One region of the Streptomyces sp. E11-3 genome, then DNA from elsewhere that is predicted to be linked to it. Evidence: riboswitches for the same ligand, from Rfam matches in the RefSeq annotation. Region 1 holds a riboswitch; the other holds the start of a gene.

The links. A riboswitch is a leader RNA that binds a small molecule or an ion and turns the genes downstream of it on or off. The one in region 1 is predicted to bind S-adenosylmethionine.
Region 2: linked by a shared signal. The riboswitch ahead of U9R90_RS25785 (aminotransferase class V-fold PLP-dependent enzyme) and the one ahead of thrC (threonine synthase) in region 1 are both predicted to bind S-adenosylmethionine.

What each region holds. Positions count from the first base shown of each region.
Region 1 is NZ_JAZGRL010000003.1:140,325-143,726, reverse strand. Features, by position in the region: gene U9R90_RS30225 (cold-shock protein) at 8-211, opposite strand; gene U9R90_RS30220 (MoaD/ThiS family protein) at 635-910, opposite strand; gene thrC (threonine synthase) at 969-2,279, opposite strand; SAM riboswitch class I at 2,297-2,442, opposite strand; gene U9R90_RS30210 (glucosyl-3-phosphoglycerate synthase) at 2,601-3,402, shown strand, end outside.
Region 2 is NZ_JAZGRL010000002.1:1,480,755-1,484,156, reverse strand. Features, by position in the region: gene U9R90_RS25795 (cytochrome b) at 1-367, shown strand, start outside; gene trpD (anthranilate phosphoribosyltransferase) at 500-1,564, shown strand; SAM riboswitch class IV at 1,649-1,766, shown strand; gene U9R90_RS25785 (aminotransferase class V-fold PLP-dependent enzyme) at 1,939-3,339, shown strand; gene U9R90_RS25780 (Lrp/AsnC family transcriptional regulator) at 3,344-3,402, opposite strand, start outside.

The DNA.
Region 1 (3,402 bases):
GCCGAGATCAGACGGCGAGCTTGACCATGTCCGCCTGCGGACCCTTCTGGCCCTGCGAGATCTCGAATTCGACTCGCTGACCCTCTTCCAGGGTGCGGTACCCGTCCATCTGGATCGCGCTGTAGTGGACGAAAACATCCGCACCACCGTCGACCGCGATGAAGCCGTACCCCTTCTCCGCGTTGAACCACTTGACGGTGCCCTGAGCCATGCCTAACTCCCCTATTACTGGCCCTTGCGCGGATCCGCACTTCGCGAATCCGGGTCAGACCTCACTCCCCAGAACAGGTGGGGGTGTGCGCCGGAACGCGTCGACCGCGGCTGAATGTATCTGCCCAACTGCCCTCTGCAACAGGTCAATCGGACGAGAAATCTGGGCACGCCTGATCGGAAATACCTGGAGAATTCGACACAGTCGGGGCAAGTCGGGCCAGGCAAAAGGAACGCAAGGTACAAATGGCGGCGTCACTTTGGCTGCTTCTTATCGGCATGCCGGGCACTTCTCATATGCTCTCGGCACACTCATCGCGCAAAGCGGAGCAGTATTCCCAACTGTACCGCGCTCAACCATGCAGAATCACCCCCTCCGCTTCTTGCGGAGGGGGTGATTCTGTCGGTTCGGACCGGCGGCGGGTCAGCCGCCCGCGACGGCCGGGATGATGGAGACGCCGGCGCCGTCCGGCGTGGCCGTCTCAAGGCCCTGCTCGAAGCGCACGTCGTCGTCGTTCACGTACACGTTCACAAAGCGGCGCAGCTTGCCCGTGTCGTCCAGGACGCGGGCGCCGATGCCGACGTGCTTCTTCTCCAGGTCGGCGATGACCTCGGCGAGGGTCGCGCCCTCGGCCGAGACCTCGGACTCGCCGCCCGTGTACGTACGCAGGATGGTGGGGATGCGGACCTTGACGCTCATGGGGTGTTCAGCCTTTCGGAATTCGGGGGGTCGGCGGTGCCGGCGGTCGGCGAGCCGCTCAGCGGGCCAGCCCGGCGTCGCGGAACGCGTCCAGGCTCGGGCGGATCGTCGCGGTCGGACCGGTCGTCGGAGCCACCGCGTCCAGCGTCTTGAGGCCGTCACCGGTGTTCAGTACGACCGTGCTCAGCGCCGGGTCGAGCACGCCGGCCTCGATCAGCTTCTTCGTCACGCCGACGGTCACCCCGCCCGCGGTCTCCGCGAAGATGCCCTCGGTCTGCGCGAGCAGCTTGATCGCGTCGACGACCTGCTCGTCGTTGACGTCCTCGACCGCGCCGCCGGTGCGCCGCGCGATGTCCAGCACGTACGGGCCGTCGGCCGGGTTGCCGATGGCGAGCGACTTGGCGATGGTGTTCGGCTTCTGCGGCCGTACGACGTCGTGCCCGGCCTTGAAGGCGGCCGAGACCGGCGAGCAGCCCTCGGCCTGGGCGCCGAAGATCTTGTACGGCTTGTCCTCGACCAGGCCCAGCTTGATGAGCTCCTGCAGGCCCTTGTCGATCTTCGTGAGCTGGGATCCGGAGGCGATCGGGATGACGATCTGGTCGGGCAGCTGCCAGCCGAGCTGCTCGCAGATCTCGTACGCCAGGGTCTTGGAGCCCTCGCCGTAGTACGGGCGCAGATTGACGTTGACGAAGCCCCAGCCCTCGCCCAGCGGGTCGCCGATGAGCTCCGAGCAGAAGCGGTTGACGTCGTCGTAGTTGCCCTCGATGCCGACCAGTTCGCCGCCGTACACCGCGGCCATGACGACCTTGCCCTGCTCCAGGTCGTGCGGGATGAACACGCAGGAACGGAAGCCGGAGCGGGCGGCGGCGGCGCCGACGGCGCCCGCGAGGTTGCCGGTCGAGGAGCAGGACAGGGTGGTGAAGCCGAAGGCGCGGGCGGCCTCGACGGCGATCGCCACGACCCGGTCCTTGAAGGAGTGGGTCGGGTTGCCGGAGTCGTCCTTGATGAACAGGCCGCCGGTGACACCCAGTTCACGGGCGAGGTTGTCGGCCTTGACCAGCTTGGTGAAGCCGGGGTTCAGATTCTGCTTCTCGGCGACGTCGGCCGGGACGGGCAGCAGCGGCGCATAGCGCCAGATGCTGTTCGGACCCGCCTCGATCTGCTTGCGCAGGCTTTCGGGGTCACCGGTCGGCAGGTCGTACGCGACTTCGAGCGGGCCGAAACACAGCTCACAGGCGAAGATCGGGCCGAGCGCGAAACGCTCGCCGCATTCGCGACAGGAGAGGGCGGCGGCGGGACCGAGCGAGACGGTCGCGGCGGGGGTGCCAGTGGTGTCGGCAGTGGTTGCTTCGACAGATTGCACAGCCATGGAGGCGAGGCCCTTTCTCCTCATCTTCCTTACGACGCACTTCGCCGTAAGACGGATTTGGCACCTTCCCTAGTCAGGAGCCTCGCTTCGCGACACACGAGCACTGACTGGAGGGTTGCCGGGGCTTCAACGGGCCGTATCCCTCTGCCCCTCTGGATGAGCGGTATGAAGTTGTGCGCTGGACGGCCCCCGACATGCGACGGTCATCCGCGTTGTTCAAGACTGTAACCGAAGGCCCTGACACTTGAGATAGTCGTCCGAACCGCGAGATGGATCACATGCATACCCCACGTACACCTCACTTCCAGGGGGACCTCGAACGTGCTCGATGAGGTGGAGCGCTGGCTGACCAGGCGTTCCTGGTCCGTGTCCGACCGCTCGCTCGATGAACTGCTGGCTGCCAAGGCACGACACGGCAACCGGGTCAGTGTCGTCCTGCCCGCGCTCGACGAGGAGGAGACGGTCGGCGAGATCGTCGCCACGATCCGGCGCGAGCTGATGACGCGCGCCGTCCCGCTCGTCGACGAGCTCGTCGTGGTCGACTCCGGGTCGAGCGACCGTACGGCCGCGGTGGCCGCCGCCGCGGGCGCCCGCGTGGTGCACCGGGACACGATTCTGCCCCGAATACCCGCGCTGCCCGGCAAGGGCGAGGTGCTGTGGCGCTCGCTCCTGGTGACCAGCGGCGACATCGTCTGCTTCATCGACGCGGACCTGCGCGAGTTCTCCGCGGACTTCGTCACCGGGATCGTCGGACCGCTGCTCACCGAGCCCGATGTGCAGTTCGTGAAGGGCATGTACGACCGTCCGCTCGGCGAGGCGACCGGCCAGGGCGGCCGGGTGACCGAGTTGGTGGCACGGCCGCTGCTCAACCTCCACTGGCCACTCCTCGCCGGTTTCGTGCAGCCACTGGGCGGCGAGTACGCGGCCCGCCGCTCGCTGCTTGAGCGGCTGCCGTTCCCCGTCGGGTACGGCGTGGAGCTCGGGCTGCTGGTGGACGCGCTGCACACGGTGGGTCTTGACGCGCTGGCCCAGGTGGATATCGGGGTGCGCAAGCACCGGCACCAGGACGGGCGGGCGCTCGGCCGGATGGCCGCGGCGATCTACCGGACCGCGCAGCTGCGGC
Region 2 (3,402 bases), on a different contig from region 1:
CATCGCCGGACCGATCCTGGTGTTCATCGCCACCAAGCGGATCTGCCTGGGTCTGCAGCGGCGCGACCGCGACAAGGTGCTGCACGGTCGCGAGACCGGCATCATCAAGCGGCTGCCGCACGGTGAGTTCATCGAGGTGCACGAGCCGCTCGACCAGGAGCAGCTGCACAAGCTCACCGCGCACGAGCAGTACAAGCCCGCCGAGATCGGCCCGACGGTCGACGAGAACGGTGTGAAGCGCAAGGTGAAGGGGTCCGAGAAGCTCCGGGCCAAGCTCTCCAAGGGCTACTTCGCCGAGGGGAACCAGATCCCCAAGGCGACCACCGAGGAGTACGAGGAGATCACCAGTGGCCACGGCCACCACTGATGTCCTGAACTGATCACCACTGATCGCCACGGCTCTGAGCCCCGTCCAGCGAATGGACGGGGCTCTTTGCCGTCCCAGCCCTTGGATAGGCTGAGCCGCATCCGCATTCGTCGTACGAGACCAGGAGCGACCATGAGCGCTGTGAACCCCGCTGGAGGCGACACCGCGGCGGGCCGTTCCTGGCCCGACGTACTGAACGGCCTGCTGGAGGGGCGCGACCAGAGCGCGGACGACACCGCGTGGGCGATGGACCGCATCATGCGGGGCGAGGCGACCGACGCGCAGATCGCCGGCTTCGCGGTGGCGCTGCGGGCCAAGGGCGAGACCGTCGAGGAGATCTCCGGTCTGGTCCGCACGATGTACGAGCACGCCAGGGTGATCGAGGTGCCGGGGCCGAGCGTCGACATCGTCGGCACCGGCGGCGACGGCGCCAAGACCGTCAACATCTCCACCATGTCCGCGATCGTGGTCGCCGGAACGGGCGCCAAGGTCGTCAAGCACGGCAACCGCGCGGCGTCGTCTGCCTCCGGCGCGTCCGACGTCCTGGAAAAGCTCGGCGTCAACCTGGAGTTGACGCCACGTCGGGTTGCCGAGGTCGCCGAAGAGGCCGGGGTCACCTTCTGCTTCGCGGTGAAGTTCCACCCGGCGCTGCGGCATGTGGCCGCGGCGCGCAAGGAGCTGGGTATCAGGACCACCTTCAACTTCCTGGGGCCGCTGACCAACCCGGCTCGGGTGCGGGCCCAGGCGACCGGTGTCGCGGACGCCCGGATGGCGCCGATCATGGCCGGGGTGCTGGCCGAACGCGGCTCGTCCGCCCTGGTCTTCCGCGGCGACGACGGGCTCGACGAGCTGACCACCACCGCGACCTCGCGAGTGTGGGTGGTCCGGGACGGCCAGGTCCGCGAGGAGGCCTTCGACCCGCGCGACGTCGGCCTGGAGCTGGTACCGGTCGAGGCGCTGCGCGGCGCGGACGCCTCGTACAACGCGGAGGTGGCGCTGCGGCTGCTGGCCGGTGAGACCGGCCCGGTACGGGACGCGGTACTGCTCAACTCGGCGGCGGCCCTGGTGGCCCTGGACCCGACCGGGGCCCCGCTGCCGGAGCAGATCCGGGCCGCGATGGCCAAGGCGGCGGAGGCGATCGACTCCGGCGCGGCCAAGCGGGCCCTTGACCGGTGGGTGGCGGCCAGCAACGCCTGAGGCGTACCTGGAGTGGTGCGAGGCGCGGTCCGGATTCTGGACCGCGCCTTGCGTATGCAAGATCGTGTGGCAAGATGCTGCCCAGGTCATGAGTGACAGCGACTACGGCCCCGGCCCGCTGTCCGGCAACCCTCCGTCCGTGGCGGGGTGCCCCGGGTGAAGACCAGGCCGCAGGCAGCGAGGTCTGCGGCAAGCGCGGACCCCTGCATACCCTGGGGTCCTGGTCCTCAAGGGAGCAGTCTCGTGAGTAAGCGAATGCGATAGGGCTTCACGCCCCACTTCCGCACACCCTTTTTCTCTTTTTCTCCTGCGCCGACGTGTATCCAAGCCGTCGCTCGCGCGGAGCTTTCGCCTGCCTCACACGGGAGTTCGCCATGTCCGTCGCCACCGCTGCCGCCGCCTCCACCTCCGCCGCCGTCGACCAGCCCCTCTGTACGCTGCCCGTCCTCGGCCGCGACGTCACCGTCCCGCTCGTCACCGGCGGCGAGGCCACCTACGCCGCCCTCGACTACGCCGCCAGCGCGCCCGCCCTGCAGCGGGTCTGGGACGACGTGGCCGCGTACGCCCCGTACTACGGCAGCGTGCACCGTGGTGCCGGGTACCTCTCGCAGCTCTCCACCGACCTCTTCGAGAACGCCCGCAGGACCGTCGAGGAGTTCCTCGGCTGCCGCGAGGGGGACCAGGTCGTCTTCACCCGGTCGACCACCGACTCGCTGAACCTGCTCGCCGCCGCGCTGCCCGCCGACTGCCAGGTCTTCGTCTTCGAGACCGAGCACCACGCCTCACTGCTGCCCTGGCGCGACGCCCGCGTCACCTACCTGAACGCGCCGCGCACCCCGCAGCAGGCCGTCGCCACCCTGGAACGCGCCCTCGCCGACCGCACTGCATCCATTCAAGAGGGGCACGGCCCCGCCCTGGTCTGCGTCACCGGCGCATCGAACGTGACCGGCGAGCTGTGGCCCGTACAGGAGCTGGCCGCCGCCGCGCACGCCCACGGCGCCCGTATCGTCCTTGACGCCGCCCAGCTCGCGCCCCACCACCCGGTGGACATCGCCGCGTTGGACGTCGACTGGGTCGCCTTCTCCGGACACAAGCTCTATGCGCCCTTCGGCTCAGGCGTGCTCGCGGGCCGCGCCGACTGGCTGCGGGCCGCCGAGCCGTACCTCGCGGGCGGTGGCGCGTCCAAGGCGGTGGCGCGGCGGGCCGACGGCGGCGTCGACGTGGAGTGGCACACCACCGCCGCGCGCCACGAGGCCGGTTCGCCCAACGTCATCGGGGCGTACGCGATCGCCTCGGCCTGCAAGGCCCTGACCGAGGCCGGGTTCGACGCGCTGGTGGAGCGGGAGCGGGAGCTCATCGCGAAGGTGCGCGAAGGCCTGGCGGCGGTGCCCGAGGTGAAGGTGCTCTCGCTCTTCGGCGATGACGCGCCCCGGGTCGGCGTCATCTCGTTCGTGGTCCAGGGGTGGAACAGCTCGCACTTCGCGGCCGCGCTCTCGGCCGAGTACGGCATCGGGGTACGCGACGGACTGTTCTGCGCCCACCCGCTGGTCCGCACCCTGCTCGGCAGCGACCCGCAGGAGCAAGGCGCGTGCGGAGCCCCCGAGGCGGCGCCCGGCACCAAGTCGCTGAACGCGATCCGCGTGAGCTTCGGCGCGGGCACGCCCGACGAGCATGTGGAGCGGTTCGTACGGGCCGTCGGCGAACTCGTCCGGGACGGCGCCCGGTGGAGCTACCGCACCGAGGACGGGCGCTGCGTGCCCGACACCACGGCCTGACGGGTCAGGAGTCGAGCCCGATCGCGAACGCCGCCTCCAGGTCGTGCTGGGAGTACGTACGGA